DNA from 4 places in the Staphylococcus sp. GW821-FHT11H10 genome. Region 2 is predicted to be linked to each of the others. Evidence: riboswitches for the same ligand, from Rfam matches in the RefSeq annotation. Region 2 holds a riboswitch; each other region holds the start of a gene.
What was found. A riboswitch is a leader RNA that binds a small molecule or an ion and turns the genes downstream of it on or off. The one in region 2 is predicted to bind thiamine pyrophosphate.
Positions count from the first base shown of each region.

Region 1 (4,921 bases), on a different contig from region 2:
ATTAAAAATAAAAACATAATAATGGTAATGTAAATCATATAATCAAAATCATGGACAAATATAATGAAAATGAATAGCGCTACACCAAGTAAAAGTTTCGTAATGATATTAACGTCATCTACAAAGGAATAGTGTTTCTTCCAACGTTCAAACATGTGATTCACCTTCCTCTTCAATGAGTTGGTTATCTTCGACGATTAAACGACGTGTTGGATAGCGATGAATGATTTCCGGGTCGTGTGTAACCATAATGATGGTTTGACCACTAGAGACGCTTTCTTGGAAAAGTTCAATCAATTGGAATGTATTGTGACTATCCAGTCCGAATGTTGGTTCATCTAGCAAGATGATGTCGGCTTTTGAACTTAGTGCAGTAGCTACGCTAAGACGTCGTTTCTGACCCATAGATAATTCAAATGGATGTTGGTTTTTAATAGCTTCTAAATGCAATAATTTTAAAAGTTTCATCGTTTCATTTTCAGCGATTGAAGGTTCTTGATGATTATAATGTATATATATTTCTTCATAAACTGAATTTGTTATAAATTGTAATTCAGGGTTTTGATAAACGAGATACATATGCTTGGCTGCATCTTTAATTTTCTTCAATATTGTATTCTTATAAGCCATCGTGCCTTCATATTTTATAAGTTGCATCATTGATTCTAACAGCGTTGTTTTACCTGTACCATTTTTCCCAGTTATCGTAATCCATTCTCCAGAATGAACATTTAATTCGGATGTCTGGAATAATTGTTTTTTACCACGAATAACTTGACCATTCTTAAAAGTAAATAATGTTTCAGCTTCATTAGATGGAAATGTAATCGGCTTTGGCGCATGATCCCAAGCATGAGGATGCCAAACGCCAAATTCAGTGAGTAAATGCTCACAGTTGTTTAATATGTAATCCGGTGTGCCATCTGCTATGATTTGCCCTTCATAATTCAATAAGATGACTCTATCGACATGCTCCCAAATATGTTCAACTTTGTGTTCGACAATAAGCACAGTTTGATCGGACCATAACTGAATAAGTCGTTGCCACAAATCAGCTGTAGCATCTACATCTAACATGGCAGTAGGCTCATCTAAGAAAAGCGTATTAGCTTCTTGTAAAATAGTTTCAACAATAGCGAGCTTTTGTTTCATGCCACCACTTAAATGATTGACAAAAGTATTGTCCGTAACATTTAAATCAACCGATGCTAAAGCATTCTCTATAAGTGCGTCCATTTCATTGCGTGGTACTTGCTTATTTTCTAGAACGAAAGCAAGTTCTTCATACACTTTAGGCATACAAAACTGCGTATCTGGATCTTGAAAAATGACGCCGGAGTGTGGGTCAATTTCAAGCTCATCATATTTCATCGGTAATTCAATTAGATTTGGAACGATACCACTTAAAACATTAAGCAATGTGCTCTTACCAGATCCAGAAGGACCTAGTAAAAGCACTTTTTCTTTATCTTTAATTTCAATATTTAAATTATCGAAGATTTTACGTTCGCCGTTAGGATATTTTAGACGTAAATTTTTCGCTTTTAACACTTTAATTTCCCCTTATAGGTTGTCGTAGTCTTTTTGAGATGCAGGGCGGAATAATTTCGTTACACCTGTTTGATCTAATGCTTTAACAATCAGATAAGATAATAAGCCTGCAATGACAATACCGCTAATAGAACGGAAGATAATGAATAAAAGAAGATTCCATCCTGCGACTTCAGCTAAATAACCGTAATAATAATCAACTGGAAATGAAATTAATGCAGTTGCTAATCCTGCTAATATAGCAACCATTAATGATCTAGATTTATATTTGAAAATAGCAAAAATAATTTCACAAGCTAAACCTTGAAGGATAGCATATACAATTGTAGGGATATCAAATTTACCCATAACAATTGTTTCACCAGCACCTGCGGCAAATTCTGCAATTAGTGCAATACCAGGTTTAGGAATTATTAAATACGCAACGATAGCTGCCATAAACCAAACGCCATAAGTTAATTGCTCAATGTGAACACCGGCAACTTGGGCCACATTATATGCAAACCACCATAAGTTATAAATAATAGCAAATACTACTGCAATCAGAACAGTTACTAATATTTCTGAAAGCTTTAAACCTTTTGACATGTTATTTCCTCCTAAAAAACGCACAACCATCCGTAGAAAGTTGTGCGTGAATTTAAATAAAATGCTATATGTATTTACCACAATTATTTATATTAGCAACACTTTCCTACGCTAGTTTTAACTAGTTCAGGTTCAAAGGGTTCGAGGTTAAACCTCATCTCAGTATACACACCCCTAGTGCATTTTATATTTAATTTATTTTAAATGTATGACTTTTAAGATTTAATGTCAAGATGATTTTGCTAAGTTACAAATAAAAAAGGGGATTTGATTTGGTTTTACTCTGAATACGCTATTCCCTAATACACTTAACTAGTGAAATCTCTAAAATATTTAAACCTTGTATTAAAAATAAAAACTGAGAAAAGCTCGGAAAGAGCGTTCTCTCAGTTTTTAGTTAACTACTACTTTTTAGCAGTGTAGCGGTTAAATAGTATATTGTTCTCAACTCCTGCGAATTGAGATTTCTTAATAATTAATCTAAAGTGTCTTGAACATCTTTTTTAGTTTGTTCGATGTCATCAGTTTTTTCTTCTTTTTGTTCTTTTAATTTTTCTTCTACTTCTTTTGCTTTTTTAGCATCTTCGTTTGTCATAATTAACACTCCTTGATAGATTAATGATTACAATTTAAGTTTACCCACATAAAAGTAGGATAAACTTATATAGGTCTCGAGATGTATTTTATTGTTTAATAAAGACAAGATGAACATCTTACTATATAATGAATTTTGAGGTGAACAGTATGTCTTTTCTTAAGAAACACACCGAGATAATTTTTAGTTATATTATCGGTATCGTTTCACTCTTCACGGGTCTCATAATATTAATAAACTTACCTTTAATCAATCAATTAAAAGATAAAGAAAAAGTTGAGTTGAAAATTCATAATTTATGGGATTTTCTTAATGCATTCTTCAGTGAAATAATTAGAGTGATGAGTAGGTTCATAGGCAGCTTTCCTATTATTAGTGCAGTCATAATTATTCTGTTTGGTATTCTTGTAATGCTTATTGGATATGCATTATTTAGAACTACGAAATATGATTACGACATCTCAATTTTCTTTTTAATTATTGGGATTTTATACTTCCTCATTTCAATTACTTTAATGACTCAAGTGTACAGTTTTTGGGCAATTATCTTTATTATTCCTTTTATAATTCACACAGGCTACATTGTATATAAAGATGAACTTAATGTTGCTAATAGAAAAAGCCATTATCTATGGATTATCTTTTCATACGGAATAAGTTATTTAATTACTCAAATTTCTCTATACGGTAAAATTGATGCCAATGAAATTGCACCAATAGATATCTTAAGTGTAAATACATTTTTCTTAGTTATGTGGTTATTAGCGCAAGCTTCAATATGGAATTTCCTATTCTTAAGAAGAGCTTTACCATTAACTAAAGAAGAATTGGGTGAAGAAGAACCTGAATTATCAAGAACAAGTAAGGGAAATGTTTCGAATCAGTCTAAAGTTCATTTTAAACAACTTCAAGATAAAACATCAGAATATGCACGTAAGACGAGAAGAAGTGTCGATTTAGAAAAAATCAGATCAAAACGTGATAAATTTAAAAATAAATTCAAAAATGTATTTAATATTGAAGAAGATGATATACCAAATTGGATGAGACGTCCTAAATGGATTAAACCAGCATATGTAGAAATATTCTGTGGCTTCATTCTATTCTTATTTACATTTATTGAATTTAATAACAGAAACGCATTGTTTGTTTCTGGTGAATGGGAACTATCTCAAACGCAATATGTTGTTGAATGGGTAACATTGTTATTGTTAATGTTTGTAATCATTACATACATTGCAACTACATTTACACATTTCTTAAGAGGTAAATATTATTATTTACAATTATTTATGATTAGTATTCTATTCTTTAAATTGTTAACTGAATTCGTAAACATTATGATTCATGGATTATTATTATCGATTTTTATTACTCCAACTCTAATCTTAATGTTGATGGCGGTTATTATCGCATTTACGTTACAATTGAGAGAAAAACCTTAATTATTTCAAATTTTACTTAGGTGGAAGCGTGAAATCTATGGTGACAAAATAGACTTCGCGATCCACCTTTTTTGTTTATGTTATTTTGTGTAATGACAAATTCATATTTGTTAAAATAATAACGAATAATATTTAGAAATTTTTTATAAACTTTAAACTACAAAAGCATTCTAATTAGGAGCGTTTAAAAAATGAAAATAGCAACTTTAAATAGAGGTAAGGAATCAAAGTATTTAAATCAATATCCACTTGTGGATGAAGATGATATTTATAAAAATGATCATTTAAAAGAAGGCGATTTATTTTATCTTATGAACGGTCAAGAACAGTACGTTGCTACTGCATATGTAGGACGTCAACATAAGGGTTTAGGCTGGGTATTGAGTTATGATCAAAACGAAGCCATTAATACTTCTTTTTTCGAAAAACAATTTCAAATTGCATTACAAGAGCGTGATTATTACTATCACATTGAAGGAACCAATGCGTTTAGACTATTTAACGCTGAAGGCGATGGTGTTGGAGGCTTAACAATCGATAATTACGATGGCCACTTATTGATTCAATGGTATTCAAAGGGGATATATAAGTTTCGCTATAATGTCATTGAAGCCATTCAACAAGTATTTCCATTTAAGTCAATTTATGAAAAAATGCGTTTTAAAGACTCTGAATACACCGGTGGACATGTAATCGGTGAAGCACCTGATTTTCCAATAGTTATAGAGGAGAATTTTACATT
Region 1 is NZ_JBXARC010000004.1:137,667-142,587, forward strand. It holds gene AC1RRU_RS04160 (energy-coupling factor transporter transmembrane component T family protein) at 1-155, opposite strand, end outside; gene AC1RRU_RS04165 (ABC transporter ATP-binding protein) at 148-1,551, opposite strand; gene AC1RRU_RS04170 (ECF transporter S component) at 1,564-2,139, opposite strand; TPP riboswitch at 2,226-2,325, opposite strand; gene graF (glycopeptide resistance-associated protein GraF) at 2,615-2,734, opposite strand; gene auxA (lipoteichoic acid stability factor AuxA) at 2,884-4,179, shown strand; gene AC1RRU_RS04185 (class I SAM-dependent rRNA methyltransferase) at 4,371-4,921, shown strand, end outside.
Region 1: another riboswitch for thiamine pyrophosphate. It lies ahead of AC1RRU_RS04170 (ECF transporter S component); the one in region 2 lies ahead of tenA (thiaminase II).

Region 2 (4,921 bases):
TTGTTGGTAAGTATTAAAATCAATGTTATACATTTGATCTAACAGTTTGGGTAAAAATGTACCTGGTCCATTCACTTGTTGATCCTTTTCAGCAATTTCAGCAGCAATATTATAAATGCTCACTGCTTCTTCTAACACTTGTAGTGTTGGATTTTCTTCTCTAAATAAGAAACTCGCTACAATACCACCGAGTAAACATCCAGCACCAGTAATTTTAGCTAATAAAGGTGACCCATTAGATAACTTGACAACTTTGCCACCTTGGACAACAACATCATCTTTACCTGTTAACACGATGGCTGTATTCAATTCCTCATGGGCTCTCTTAGCTATTTCAACAACATCTAAGTCAGTTTTACCATCTGTACCTTTCATCGTTGTAGTCGCATCTACTAACGTTAAAATTTCTGAGGCATTTCCTTTAATTACTGATACTTTCACTTCTGATAAGAATTTTTGGCAAAATGCTTTACGATATGAAGATGCACCAACTGCCACTGGATCAAATACAATCGGTGTTCCTTGTTGATTCGCAATTTTACCAATTTCCAATATGTCTTGTTCATTTGCTTTAGTCATCGTGCCAATATTAATAAGTAATGCACCAGCGACTTTATAAAATTCCTTCGCTTCTTCAGGTGCTTCACTCATTGCTGGGCTCGCGCCGATACTGAGTAAACCATTGGCTGTAAAATTCTTCACGACATCATTTGTATAACATACAACTAGAGGGTTCTCTTGTCTCAAACGTTCTAAGTTATTCATCATCTAAACCTACTTTCTTCATATAAGCAAAATGGTTCACCGGCCCTCTACCTTGACCAATCTCTGGCGTATATTGAATACTTAATGAAATAAATTTCTTAGCTTTTTTTACCGCTTCATAGATTGATTTACCTTTTGCAAGTTCTGCAGTAATTACCGCTGAAAATGTACATCCGGTGCCGTGAGTATGTTTTGTATCAAAGCGTTGATCTTCAAAAGTATATACATCATCCTTAGTAAACAAGAAATCTTTGGCATTGTTTAAATCAGCAGAATGCCCACCTTTTATTACGACGCCTTTACTACCTATCTCGTTAATAAATATGTTACCAGCTTTTCGTATATTTTCTTCAGTGTCTATTTTGATACCAGTAATTTCCTCTGCTTCAGGAATATTAGGCGTGACGACATCTGCTAAAGGTAGTAATGTATTCTGTAAATGTTTCTTAGTATCATCATCCATAAGTGAATCACCACTTTTAGCAAGCATAACTGGATCAATAACGTATGGAATATCTGAATGCTGTTTCAAATAATGTTGGATTAACTCCATTGTTTCATGAGTTGCAATCATGCCTGTCTTAATAGCATGTGGTAATTCATCATTAAAGACACTGTCTAATTGTTCTTGTACCCAACTTATCTCAAGATTATGGATGTGTTGAACGCCTTTCGTGTTTTGCGCAACAATACTTGTAATCGCTGCCATACCGTAGACGCCACAGGCATGAAATGATTTTAAATCGGCCATTACACCAGCGCCACCTGATGGATCAGTTCCTGCAATTGTTAAAGCAATTTTGGGTTTATGCATTTTTGTCGCCTCCGAAGTTCCACTGTTCATTAATATAAGCCATATTAAAGAAATTACGTTCATGTATAGTACTTTGTAAGAAACTTTCTTTAATATCTTTTTTCTCTTGTTCTGTACAATTTGCTGTTAATTCATCTAATAAATTGTCAAATACTTCGATTAATGGTCGCATTTCTGTGCTATAGAAATCAAACCATTTCGATGTTACTGAATCTCTATTTAGATTTTGATCATCTAATGCCATTTTAGCTACTACTTCATATACATAAGGACAAGGTGCCATTGCAGCTATAGTATACGCAGCATTTTCATGTGCATATGCGTGATAATACATATGTTTAATATAATGATCTCCACTAGGTGGCCATACTTTTTCTTTAACAATTTCTTCATAAGGTTCGTTGATATAATCTGCTAGGATTTCATGTGCCTCAACCTCACCATCAAGCATAAATTCAATTTGTTCAACTAAAAATTTAACATCCTTCATTGATGGCGCTTTTGGGATAAGAAGTGCATATAAATTTGTAAATTCTTTCAAATATGATGCATCTGCTCTTAAATATTGACGTACTGCTTGAGCATCTAAATCCCCTTTTAATAGGTCTTGTATAAAACCATCATTATAAATTTCTTCAATAATAGGTTGCGCAGCCTCTTTAATCTCAGTTGAAAATGTCATATTAATCCTCCTTAAAATTAAAAAATGCTACATTTCAACGTAGAAATGTAGCTATCATTCAATAAAGAGAACGTAACATTTACATAACTACTTTCCTACGTTGGTACTAACCAAATCAGGTTATAAGGGTCTGAATTAATCATCTCAGCCATTTACTATGGCTCCCCTAGTAGCATTAATTTATTAATTTAACAATATCAAAATGACTGCGTTTTATCAAACAAAACAAAAAAGAGTGGAACAAAATTCACTGTTCCACTCTTACTTTAAAATAATTAAATTACTATATTATGCAGTTACCCATTGTGAAGCGCCTGCAGTGTTATATAATTTAACTGCTGCAGCATCTTGTACGTCTTCAGGAGCTTGTGCTGGTGAAACACCTTTATATTCATCAGGAGCTACTGAATCCCAAGTAGATTGTAAGAATTGATATTTACCTGCTGCACCTGAACTTGGGTTGATAGCAGTAATGTCGCCACCAGATTCACGTTGTGCAATTTGTTGTAAATGACTGTTAACATTTACAGAAGAACCACTTGAAGCATTGTTATTTGAAGAACTTGAGTTAGAAGTTGTAGCTTCAGTTTGTGGTTGTTGTGTTTGTTCAGTTTGAGGTGCTTGTTGAGTTTGAGTTGGTTGAGCTTGACTAGATTGTTGTTGTGAACCAACTTGTTCAGCTGAAGTTTGATTAGAAACAGTTGAAGCTTGTGCACTTACATCTTGTTGTTGAGAAGCTTGACCTGATTGTGCATAGTTCCAGCTCCAATTAGTACCATCTGATTCAAAATGGTAAGTGAAACCTTCATAATCAAAAGTTACATTGTAAGCACCTTCTTGGATAGGGCTATCATTTAATGATTGATCGTTTGATTGAGCTAATTGAGCTAATTCTGCTTTATTTACTTGAGCTTCGCTCGCATCTGCGTGTCCAGCGTTGCCAGCAACTACTCCTAAACCTACTGCTAATGATGAAGCAATAATTGTCTTTTTCATAATATATATATCCTCCTAAGAATGTTTGTGTCTTAATTAATTTTACAAGTAACACTTTAACATCCATAAAATCATAGTAGGTTACAGTGAAATAAAAAAAGACAGGACTTTTTTACATAGAAATTACATTAGTAAAACCATAATTATTTCAATTGCAAACTATCATGACAGTTTTGAATAGGTAAATAAACATCTTTTCTTTGTAATATTTATGAAATCTTTCAGATAATTAAATGGATAATTTAATAGCCTCCCTTATAAAATTCTTTATATAAGAGAGGCCATGAGTATAATTAAAAGAAGTTTTTATAGTAAAAAGGGATGGAGTTATTAGAACATTAGTTAACATCAATCACTTCAAGGTGATCAAAGGAATAAGCGTCTTCATCATATGAGGTGTTAGGAAGAATATTATCATTTTTAGATTTAGGGGACATAAATTTAATTGTTTCAACATATAATTCAGTCACAAAGTGCGTTTGGCCATCTTTATCGTACTTACGAGATCTCATTTGTCCTGTAATACCAACTAAAGTGCCTTGGTCTGTATATGATTCTATATTTGTTGCTGTTTTACCAAATGCCTTACAAAAAATATAATCACAAGCTATTTCATTATTTTCATCTTTATAATTACGTTCAGTTGCAACACAGAACGTAGCTATTTTCACCTCCTCGTTTTCAAATATTTGTGCCTTTTTGGTCAATCGACCTACTATCACAATTTTATTTAGCATGTGTCACCTCCTTCTATAACTATATTATTCATTTATAATTTAAGCGTCAAAATTCTATTTTTAATATTTTTATTCCTCTTAATACACAAAGTTTGATATATTTAAAGAAAATAATTGTAAAACTCATATTAGATTATTAATAATTTCATTTTTTGCATAATTTAAATTTTTTTGGGGATGTGATGAAGTGAAGACATTTAAAGCTGTACGTTTTCAAATCGTAAACGAAAATGGTGGAATAACTGAATTCGAGTTAGAAGATGGTGTAATCATTAATAAAGAAAATAGTGGCACAGGTTGGCTCTTAGAGGTTGTCATTTCAAATGCACATTATGAGACAATGAAAAAATATTATGATGATCAAACTTTATTGGACATTAGAGTCGTGATAACGCGTCCTTCAAATGATCCCGCTTTATTTGATGCCACAATTAAAAGCATTTCTGAATTCGAAACAACAATGTCAATAGTATTTGACTGCCATATTTATACTTTACGTCAAGTATATGCAGAGAGTTTATTAGAACAGTTGATAGATGAAGGTCTTTCTGGTGAAGAGTTAAAAATAACATTCAATCGAATGATGCAATCAAAACCAAAACTTAAAGAAGAAAAATTTGAGAGAGAATAAAAATGAGGCTGAGACAAAATTAAATGTCTCAGCCTACTTTATCATTTTGTCAGTTGCTGACTGATTTGAAAATGCGCTTGAATCAAGCTTTTTTCAAACCTAGTCATCCTTTCCGGGGTAGGCCAACGAAATAAATTTTGAGAAAATATTATTTCTGTCCTACTCCCATCTATGATTATCTAAGCATTTTGAATTGCGAAAGTTAGTTCACAACTGCAAGCTAATTGTCCATCAACAGTTGCTTTAGCTGTACCTTTTCCAATCGGACCTTTAATTTTAGTAATTTCTACTTCTAA
Region 2 is NZ_JBXARC010000015.1:45,939-50,859, reverse strand. It holds gene thiM (hydroxyethylthiazole kinase) at 1-765, opposite strand, end outside; gene thiD (bifunctional hydroxymethylpyrimidine kinase/phosphomethylpyrimidine kinase) at 758-1,579, opposite strand; gene tenA (thiaminase II) at 1,572-2,261, opposite strand; TPP riboswitch at 2,337-2,439, opposite strand; gene AC1RRU_RS08975 (transglycosylase family protein) at 2,550-3,257, opposite strand; gene AC1RRU_RS08970 (single-stranded DNA-binding protein) at 3,596-3,994, opposite strand; gene AC1RRU_RS08965 (YwpF-like family protein) at 4,182-4,625, shown strand; gene fabZ (3-hydroxyacyl-ACP dehydratase FabZ) at 4,805-4,921, opposite strand, start outside.

Region 3 (4,921 bases), on a different contig from region 2:
GGTTTAACTTCATCTAATATATCTTCAATATTGTTTGAAGTTATTTCTTGATAATATGTTTGTACGTCTACATGATGATTGATACGTGCAATATGTTCTTTTATTGCGTGGACTTTTGGTACCATATTTAGTGCGTCATCTTCAGTATAAAACGCTTGTCGATGTAGATTAGACGTTTCAACAATATCCATATCAACAATTGTGATTTGATGTGCCCCCATACGAGCAAGTAGCTCGGCAACATGACTACCTAATGCACCGGCTCCTAAGATAAGCAACTTTGCATTAGAGAGGGCATGCTGTCCTTGTTCACCAAAAGGAGAAAATCTCATTTGACGATTGTAACGTTGCATTATAAGAATCCTAAACCTTCAGTTGGGCTTGATGCTTGCGCAGTATATTTAACTGGGATTCGTCCTGCTTCATAAGACAAGCGACCAGCATGAATACCTAATTTCATTGCTTCTGCCATCTTCACAGGATCTTTCGCACCTGATACAGCTGTATTGAGTAGAATACCGTCAGCCCCTAATTCCATCGCATGACATGCATCTTTCGGAGAACCAATACCAGCATCAACGATAACTGGCACATTTGAGTTTTTAATAATGTAACTTAAATTAAGTTGGTTGTTTATGCCGCGACCTGTACCGATTGGTGAAGCTAATGGCATAACGGCATGTACACCTAAATCTTCTAAACGTTTAGCTAACACAACGTCGTTAGAAATATATGGACAAACAATGTAGCCACGTTCTAGCAATACTTTGCAAGCTTCATATGTTTCAAACGGATCAGGTAATAATGTTTCATCATCTCCGATAACTTCAACTTTAATCATGTCACAAACACCGGCATGTTTAGCGATTTCTGCGATGCGAATGGCTTCTTCAGCAGTTTTTGCGCCAGCAGTATTTGGAAAAGTGATAAAGTCTTTTAGATTAATATTTGCGAGTGGATTAGGTAAATTCTTGTCATACAAATTCATACGTCTTACTGCGAAAGTAAGTACATTTGTTTCTGAAGCTTTAATCGCTTCTGTTTGTACGTCTTCATTTTCAAACTTTCCTGTACCTAGTAATAAACGAGATTGTAATTCTAAATTTCCAATTTTAAACATTTTATCCGCCTCCAACAAATTCTAATAATTCTAATTGATCATCTTCACGTACTGTGTGTTGATGATAATCTTCTTGTTTAATTAATGTTTTATTATGTTCAACAATGACACGTTCTGGGTCTAATTCTAAAGAGACAAGCACTTGATGAATGGATTGCTCAGTATCGAACGTGAATGCATCGCCATTAATAATGCATTTCATGATTTAACCTCCTTGAGACATTGAAAGATTCATAGCGAGTTGGTTTGACTCCAGTTAATAGCCAGTTTGCGATGTCACGACCAATAACAGGGGACAATAAAATACCGTTCCGATAATGGCCGGTAATGACATATAAACCATCGTCAACCCGGTCCATAATTGGTAATTCGCCGTCCGTATATGGACGTACGCCAGACCACTGTTTAATGATATGTGCGTTTGCAAGTTCAGGTATACGTTCTGTCGCATAGTGTTCTAACCATGAGACGCCTTGTTCCGTATTACCCACAGAATAATTATCAAATTCGCTAGTAGCACCAATTAAGTAACGATTAGGCGCTTTCGGAACTATATAGCATCCATTAGTCATGAATACTGTTTGTTTTAAATTTAAATGGTCATGTTCCATGAGAAGAACTTCGCCCTTAACGCCGACAACCACACGAGGCAATTGATATTGTTTTAATAATTGAGATGACCATGCACCACTTGCCACTATGACTTTCTTCGCATATAAATCACCTTGAGATGAAACGATTTGATAGTAACCATTCTGCCGAATAATATCTGTTACATTTGTATTGAAGTAGCGCGAAATACGACGCTGTTGTAAGGATTTAAATAACGCTTTCGTATAATGATTTGCATTGATTTGTCCATCATTTGGAATGTAGATTGCCATTTCAGATGCAGTGACATTTCCTTCAGTTAAATCTGCTAATTCATCCTCTGAAAGTTCAACCACATCGTTATCGAGTGCATGTAAAAATTGAAATTGTGAACGTAAATGCGCCACATCATCAATTTGATTTGCGATTTTAATCAATCCTGATGCTTGATATTGAATATCTATTCCAGTTTCATCTTGGAGTGTTTCGCATAATTCAGGAAAACATTCACGTGACTCTAGAGCGAGACGAAATAAGTCGCTGTCTTCTGTAAATTCATTTTGTGCACCTAACATGCCTCCAGCTTTATATGAAGCATGTTTACCAGGTATATCACGGTCGACAATTGCAATGTCGAGTTGCGTATGACTGAGGTGTCTCGCAATGGACATTCCGATAACACCAGAACCAACAATAAGTACGTCATGCATCTTTCAACCACTCCTTTCGTAAATGTTGAATTTGTTGTAAAGATGCGCTCATAAAATAAGAAATTGCACAAATTCCTGCAAAGCCATTTGGAAGCCGTTGTATCGTATCTTCAGTAATACCTCCTATGGCATAGACTGGAATCGGAACTTGTAACACGGCTTTGATTTCAGACATTGATCTAGGTTGCTGATTTGGCTTAGAAGCCGTGGTAAATATATGACCATAAAAGACATAATCTAATTGATGTTGATAAGCTTGTTTCACCGAGTTAATAGTATGTGTCGACATGCTTACTTCAACATCAGGATGTTGCGCTTTATAATCAAACGCTAGTGTGTCCATTTCTCGACAGTGCAAGCGTTTAAGTGTCAAGGATTCTAATAAGTCAACATCGCTATGGATAATAATTTTGTCTTTAGGGAAACCAGCAGCGATTAATTTTTCTAAAAAGGAAAATAAATCATCACTAGACATAGGCGTACGAAATAGTAAACCATCGATGCCTTTACTAATTTCAATGAAGTGTTGTAAGTCTGCTTCTGTTAAATGTTTATAAGTTGTTATCGCAATAAAGATGTCTATCACCCCTAATAAATGAAAAAACGCTATCTCCTTCGTAGGAAATAGCGTTAGTCTCTATGTAACGATATGTGTAAGCCACTTTCCTACGCCAGTACAAACTGGATCAGGTTCCAGGAATTATAAAGTTCTTTCTTTACTCTCAGCCTTAAACAAAGGCACTTCCAGTGGATAAATTATCTATTTAATTTTAAATAATAATAAGTCGCGTTTCATTTCAAGTTCATTCTACAATTTTTTTAAATGGAGTTCAAATTTTAATGAATATTGAGATTGCAAAGCGTAAATACGAATTTAGTGAATAAAGTAACCAACGATGTACAATTTAATAAAAGAACTTTTAATTAAGATATTGAAAACGATTTCAAAAACTGGTAATATTATTAAAAATAAATGCTGAAACCCTATGATGGTAAGGGGTTTAAGGGAGTTATTTTTACAAATAGGGAGTCTCGTGATTATATTAGACAACATATTTAGAATCAACAAATTAAAGGAAGTAGGAAAAAGAGGATATGGTACAAAGACAAAAGAAAAGTAGTGTTCGTTGGTTTTTCGCATTAGCATTTTTTATCATAGGTGTTATTGCCTACATGGATAGATCTAACATCTCATATATTGCCCCACAAATGATGGAAGATTTACATATGACAAAACAACAATTTGGTCTATTAGCTTCATTCTTCTCATTAGGTTACGCGTTAATGCAAGTACCTTCTGGTATGTTAGCTGAGAAATTTGGACCTCGTAAGATGATTACAATCGCTTTAGTATGGTGGAGTGCTTTCACTATCTTTACAGGTATGATTAAACATCACGGTTTATTATATTTAGTGCGTTTCTTATTCGGTATTGGTGAAGCACCAATGTATCCATCAAACGCTGTGTTTAATGCAAACTGGTTCTCTAAAGATGAGAAAGGTAGAGCATCAAGTATGTTACTTGCTGGTTCTTACTTTGGACCTGTATTGGCACCTGTCATTACGATCGCTATTGTAAACGCGTTCAATTGGCAAGCTGTATTTTACATCTTCGGTGCTGTAGGTATCTTAATTGCAATATTATGGGGAATCATTGCGAAAGACTTACCAGAACAACATCGTATGGTAAATGACGCTGAGAAACATTTCATTATGGAGAATCGTGACCTTGTTCAAACAAGTAAATCACTACCACCTTGGAATCAATTCTTCCGTCGTGTAAGTTTCTATGCGATTGCAGGTCAATACTTTGTAGTACAATTCGTTATTTCATTATTCTTAATTTGGTTACCAACTTATTTAACTGAGCAATATCATGTTGAATTTAAAGACATGACAATTAGTTCATTACCTTGGTTTATCATGTTTATTTTAATTTTATCTGCTGGTGCGATTTCAGATAAAATTTTACGTAGCGGACAATCAAGATTCGTTTCAAGAGGTTTAATTGCCATTGTTGGTTTCATCGTGTTCGCAGTTTCAATTTTCTTTGCAGTACATACTGAGAATTTATACGTAACGATTTTCTGGTTATCACTTGGTTTAGGTGGTATGGGTGTATCAATGGGTATGAGCTGGGCAGCAGCGAATGACATTGGTAGAAACTTTGCCGGTACAGTATCTGGTTGGATGAACTTATGGGGTAACATTGGTGCATTATTAAGTCCGTTCTTAGCTGGTGCGTTGGTTGCATCACTTGGTTGGACAATGACTTTCCAATTATTAATTATTCCAGCAGTCATCGCAGCAATTTTATGGTTGTTTGTATCACCAGACAAACCATTGATTAAAGATGAAAGTCGTGAATTAAAATAATTTCATAGAAGCTAGGACATCATTCCTAGAATCTAGCCAGTAAGTGGGTTTTAATTAATTCATTTACTGGCTTATTTAATTACATTACTTGCTAAGTGCTTTGGAACTTAGATTCACTAAATGT
Region 3 is NZ_JBXARC010000002.1:40,814-45,734, forward strand. It holds gene AC1RRU_RS01750 (ThiF family adenylyltransferase) at 1-353, opposite strand, end outside; gene AC1RRU_RS01755 (thiazole synthase) at 353-1,120, opposite strand; gene thiS (sulfur carrier protein ThiS) at 1,122-1,322, opposite strand; gene thiO (glycine oxidase ThiO) at 1,306-2,421, opposite strand; gene AC1RRU_RS01770 (thiamine phosphate synthase) at 2,414-3,004, opposite strand; TPP riboswitch at 3,068-3,177, opposite strand; gene AC1RRU_RS01775 (pyruvate MFS transporter) at 3,517-4,797, shown strand.
Region 3: another riboswitch for thiamine pyrophosphate. It lies ahead of AC1RRU_RS01770 (thiamine phosphate synthase); the one in region 2 lies ahead of tenA (thiaminase II).

Region 4 (4,921 bases), on a different contig from region 2:
AAATATAACTCCACTTATCAGTTGACCAATAGGTTACGCTAGACCATGATTCATAGCGAGCCCACCTAATTCTCCTGCAACTTCCAATATAGCAATTGTGAGAATCATATAAGTTAAAATCTTATAAATACTAAATTGCCTTACCTTCATAAATCATTATCTCCTTCAAGTTAAATTTTTATGAGTGCAATTTAAGGCTAACATACTAAAGCACAAAGCTTAATAACTGCTTTGTGCTTAGTTTATTTATATGGATTTCATTACCTTTTCTACAAGACTATTCACTTTTTTATTTACAGATTGCTTATTACTTCGGTTGAGTTGATCAATATAAAATTTTTTTATATTAGAAATACCAACTAAATTTAGTGGATACTTCAATACTCTATAACCTAGATTCAAATTTAATAAATTAAACCATTCACTTCCACCAATTGTATATATAACTATTGCTTTTTTATCTTTCCATAAACCGTTTTTATAATATTGTTTATTTTTGAAACTAAAAGCCTCATTAGGCCAAAATGTCATATCAATAAATCCTTTAAGCAACATTGGCATGTTTAACCAATATAGAGGATAAATGAATATTAATGTATCACTTTGATTAATAATATTTATAAATTTATTTTGCTTATCTGTTAATTCATGTTTATATCCTTTTTCTAAAATAAGTATGTCTTCTTTAATAAGTTGTAGATTGAAAATATACTTCTCTTTATTTTCCAATTTTTGAGTTAATAATTTAAAAATTCCATAACATGTCCCTGATTGATTTCCAGCGTATATAATACTAATCATACTCTTTAACTCCTGCTAACATATTCAAAATTTCTGTTTTATTTTCCTCAAATTTCATGTCTTGTGAGAGCTCCTTAACTTGTTCCAATCTATTCAATATATTAATTTGTTCATTAATACTTCTTTTATAATCCTTAATAATTCGATCTAAGTACTTAGTAGATTGGATGTTACACTCTTTTGAAGTAGGCTTGTTAAATAAATTTACAATATACTTTATTTCTTCTAGGCTTAAGTTTAATCGTTTCAAATCTTTGATAAGTTTCAATGTTGTATAGACAGTCTGATTAAATTCCCTATAATTATTTTGATTTCTAGAAATGTTAATCAAGCCTTTTTCTTCATAATAACGAATCATTGATTTAGATATATTAAGCTTTTTGGAAACTTCATCTATTTGCATTTTCTCATCCCCTTCCTATGTTATTTAAAAGTTATCATTAAACTATACTTGAAGGTCAATAAAAAAAGAGACTAAATTAGTCTCTCAAATTAATTCTCTGCACACTTTTCATTGCAACTAAAATTATTGCTATTACGAATAATACTATTGCTATGAGTGAAGATGTATTACCGTATGCGCCACCGGTTAGGAGTATGTTTTTAACTTTAATAATATACTGAATTACGCCGTAGTCATCATTATGCGTTGTGATGTGGACAAAGTCTGACAGATTCCAACACATATGCATAAAAACACTTGGCCAAATTGAGTTAAATTTATACGCCGTCATACCGTACAATATACCAGCGACCGTGCCACTTACGACTAATAATATTAGACTAACACCAGACATCCCGCCATTAAACAAATGGACTAAAGCGAATAATACTGATGTAACAATGATGGCAAAGGTAATATTCGCTTTCTTTTCAATGTAGCCCATTAATAAGCCTCGTACTGTTAATTCTTCAGCTATAGGTGCACATACTCCACCTAAAACAATAATTTCAAATAACATTTCTAAATATTCTATTACAGTATCAGCTTTCGTTATTTCAAAATGACCTGGAATAATGACACAATAAATGATGATATTTATAATCGGAATCAGTAAGCCAACTGATAGATAACTTAGACTAAACTTAAGTGTGTTAATACGATAGTCACTTAATTTCTCTTTAAATCCTTTATTAATTAAAAGTTTAATGAATAAAAAGGTAAGTCCCACATAGGTGATACCATGTAAGATTGTTTCAAATGATTTCAAATCTAACAAATGCCATAGTAAAGCAATATTTTGCGCAATGACTGTTAATACAAACGTCAAAATAATGACACCAATCATCTTCAAATACTTAATTATTAAATGCATCATGTACCTCCTAAGTTGAAGTAGGAGACCGATACTATTAACTTGTAAAGATTTGTGTTATTGTACCGCACACGATAACTACCAAAATTAATACGAACCACCACTTTTGAGATAAGAAATCCCAAAAATTTAAATGTTCAGGATATGATTGTGATTCTTCTCTTTTATAAGGATGAGACGTTTGCCCTGTTAATAATTCGTCTGTGGAAATGTCAAAACGTTGCGCTAATTGCACAATCATTTGCACATTCGGTTCAATCGTACCCTGTTCCCATTTGGAAACGGTTTGGCGTGTCGTGTGTAATTCAGTAGCTAATTGATCTTGAGTTAGATTATTCTCTTTACGATGTTTCCTAATCTGTTCAGCAAGTTTCATAGTTATGGTCACCTCTCTTCTAACTTAGCAAGTTCATTTGTCACTTTCCGCATACAAAATGGCGCGTTCCCTTTAATTTCGCTAACATTTTGTTTCCAAAACTTAGCTTATCATGTTAACTATATTTTTATCAGTCAATTTTCTACTATACAAATTTATGCTATGTTATTAATAGATAAAAAAATCACTAGGGGTGCATTTAATATGCTGAGAGAAAGTAAAAAACTTTCAACCCTTGAACCTGTTGGTTAGTACCAGCGTAGGAAAGTGAAATACATATACTGCTATTTCTTTCAAATTCACTTTTTTACGAAAAAATTGTCTGTTGGAGGAATTTTTTTATGGAAAAATTAATTGTTGGTTTAGAATGGTTTTTAAACCCTGATCACTTACCTTTAATTTTAGGTATTGAAAAGGGCTGGTTTAAAGAAGAAGCGTTAGAAATTGAAATGATTGAACCAGAAAAACACTTCGATGCATTGGAAGAAATCGAAAATAATTCAATGGATATTGCAATTACTGAACCTATTCATTTAGTTGAAGATAAAGCAACTAATCAAAATGTGGTAGGTTTTGCCAGATATCTACACACTAATGGCGGTGTTATGTATAACAAAGATAAAGGAATAAAGACACCTAAAGATTTAGTTGGCAAACGTCTTCAATATCCTGGAGCCCCTGGCCTAGGAGGTATTGCTATTGCTAAAACTATGATTGAAGCTGATGGTGTAACATACAAAGAAGGAGATATAACACCAGTTAATAATAGTTTTTATCATACTGACGCACTATTAAATGATAAAGCAGATGCTGCCACACTTATATTTGAAAACTTTGAGATTCTCGAAGCAAAAAGTAAAGGTTTAAATGTAGATTATTTTGCATTAAAAGATTATAACGTGCCAGACTTTTGCCAGTTAATTTTTATTACAACTCCTAATAAATTAAAAGAGGATAAAGGAAAAATAAAAAAATTCCTTAAAGTCATTAAAAAAGCAATTCAATTTATTAATACTCATCTCGAAGAAGCAGTCGATGTTTATGCTAAATATACTCAAACGGATGTAAGTAATCAATTAAATAAAGACACAATCATTGCAACTACCAAATGTTTTACTAATGATTTATCTATGAGCCCAGAATTTTATGATGACTTACAATTATGGCTTAAGGAAAATGGCAAAATTGAAACAACTATAGATGCTAAAGAATACTTTAATAACCATTTATTATTTAACAGAACCTCTAAATAATAATGATAAGAGCACACTAAATTTCAGATTAGCGTGCTCTTAATTTATATATTATTTCTCAGATTTCGAAGCTTTGCGTTTTCTAATAAATGCTAACCCTAAACCACCAAGTAACACTGACCATAACGTTGTATTTGTTTCAGTTTGACCTGATTTTGGTAGTTCACTAGTTTCTTTGTTATTAGAAGTATTTAAATGGTTTGCCTCCTCAGACACTACACTTCCATAGTTAGTTGCCCCTACGTGATGACTTGAAGATTTTGTGCTTACCACACTCAAGTTATGAGTGTTAGAATTTACTGTTAGCTTATCACGGCTTTCTTCTTGATGATTTGCATGGGCACTATGATTAATATTGTGTGAAGCACCTTTACTCTCTACTTCTTCATGTGATTGTGCACTTGTATCATTGTTATCTTCTTTATCTGAGATAACCTCGTCGCTATCATCTTCAAAAATGTCACCGTCGACTTCATAAGGTGGTTCTAAGCCCTCATCATTTCCATTAGTGTCATCAGAAGAATGGTTGTCTTCATCATTACTTGAAGTATCGTCACCATTATCAGGTTGTTCTCCATTATCTACATCATGTTCTGTATTTGAACCATCATTTTCAGAAGGTGGGTTAGGCGTTGTATCGTCATCATTAGACTCCCCGTTGGTATTTCCCTGGTTATCACTATCTTCTCCATCATCACTTTCTTGATCACCTGTTAAATCTTCTAATTCCCAAGCAGATGTTGTGCCAGACAATTCGAATGACGTGATTAACATTGGTTTACCGTTAGGACTCTCTTCAGCACTTTCAAAAGTAATGCCCTCAGGTGAAATATCTTTATTATCTGGGTCGTATAAATATTTCACAAAATACGGTTCATTAGGATTTGTAATATCATAAATCATAATACCACCAACACGTTCTAGACCGACAAATGCATATGAATGACTACCTACTTTACCAACGACCACATTTTCAGCTTCAGGACCTTTATCATCACTACGGTCATCTACTTTAATGTCATCAGCCGCTTCATAATTAGCATTAAAGCGTTCAGGTAATAAATCTAAGACGCGTTGCTCAATATCGCTACCACTGTCATAAATCATTTCTAAATCGGAAGCTCTTAAGATAGAGAATGAACGACCACCATAAGATACAAGCGCATTGTATTTAC
Region 4 is NZ_JBXARC010000003.1:73,659-78,579, forward strand. It holds gene AC1RRU_RS02910 (NAD(P)H-dependent oxidoreductase) at 247-801, opposite strand; gene AC1RRU_RS02915 (MerR family transcriptional regulator) at 794-1,204, opposite strand; gene AC1RRU_RS02920 (CPBP family intramembrane glutamic endopeptidase) at 1,281-2,117, opposite strand; gene AC1RRU_RS02925 (helix-turn-helix domain-containing protein) at 2,155-2,493, opposite strand; TPP riboswitch at 2,673-2,776, shown strand; gene AC1RRU_RS02930 (ABC transporter substrate-binding protein) at 2,835-3,746, shown strand; gene AC1RRU_RS02935 (choice-of-anchor I family protein) at 3,798-4,921, opposite strand, start outside.
Region 4: another riboswitch for thiamine pyrophosphate. It lies ahead of AC1RRU_RS02930 (ABC transporter substrate-binding protein); the one in region 2 lies ahead of tenA (thiaminase II).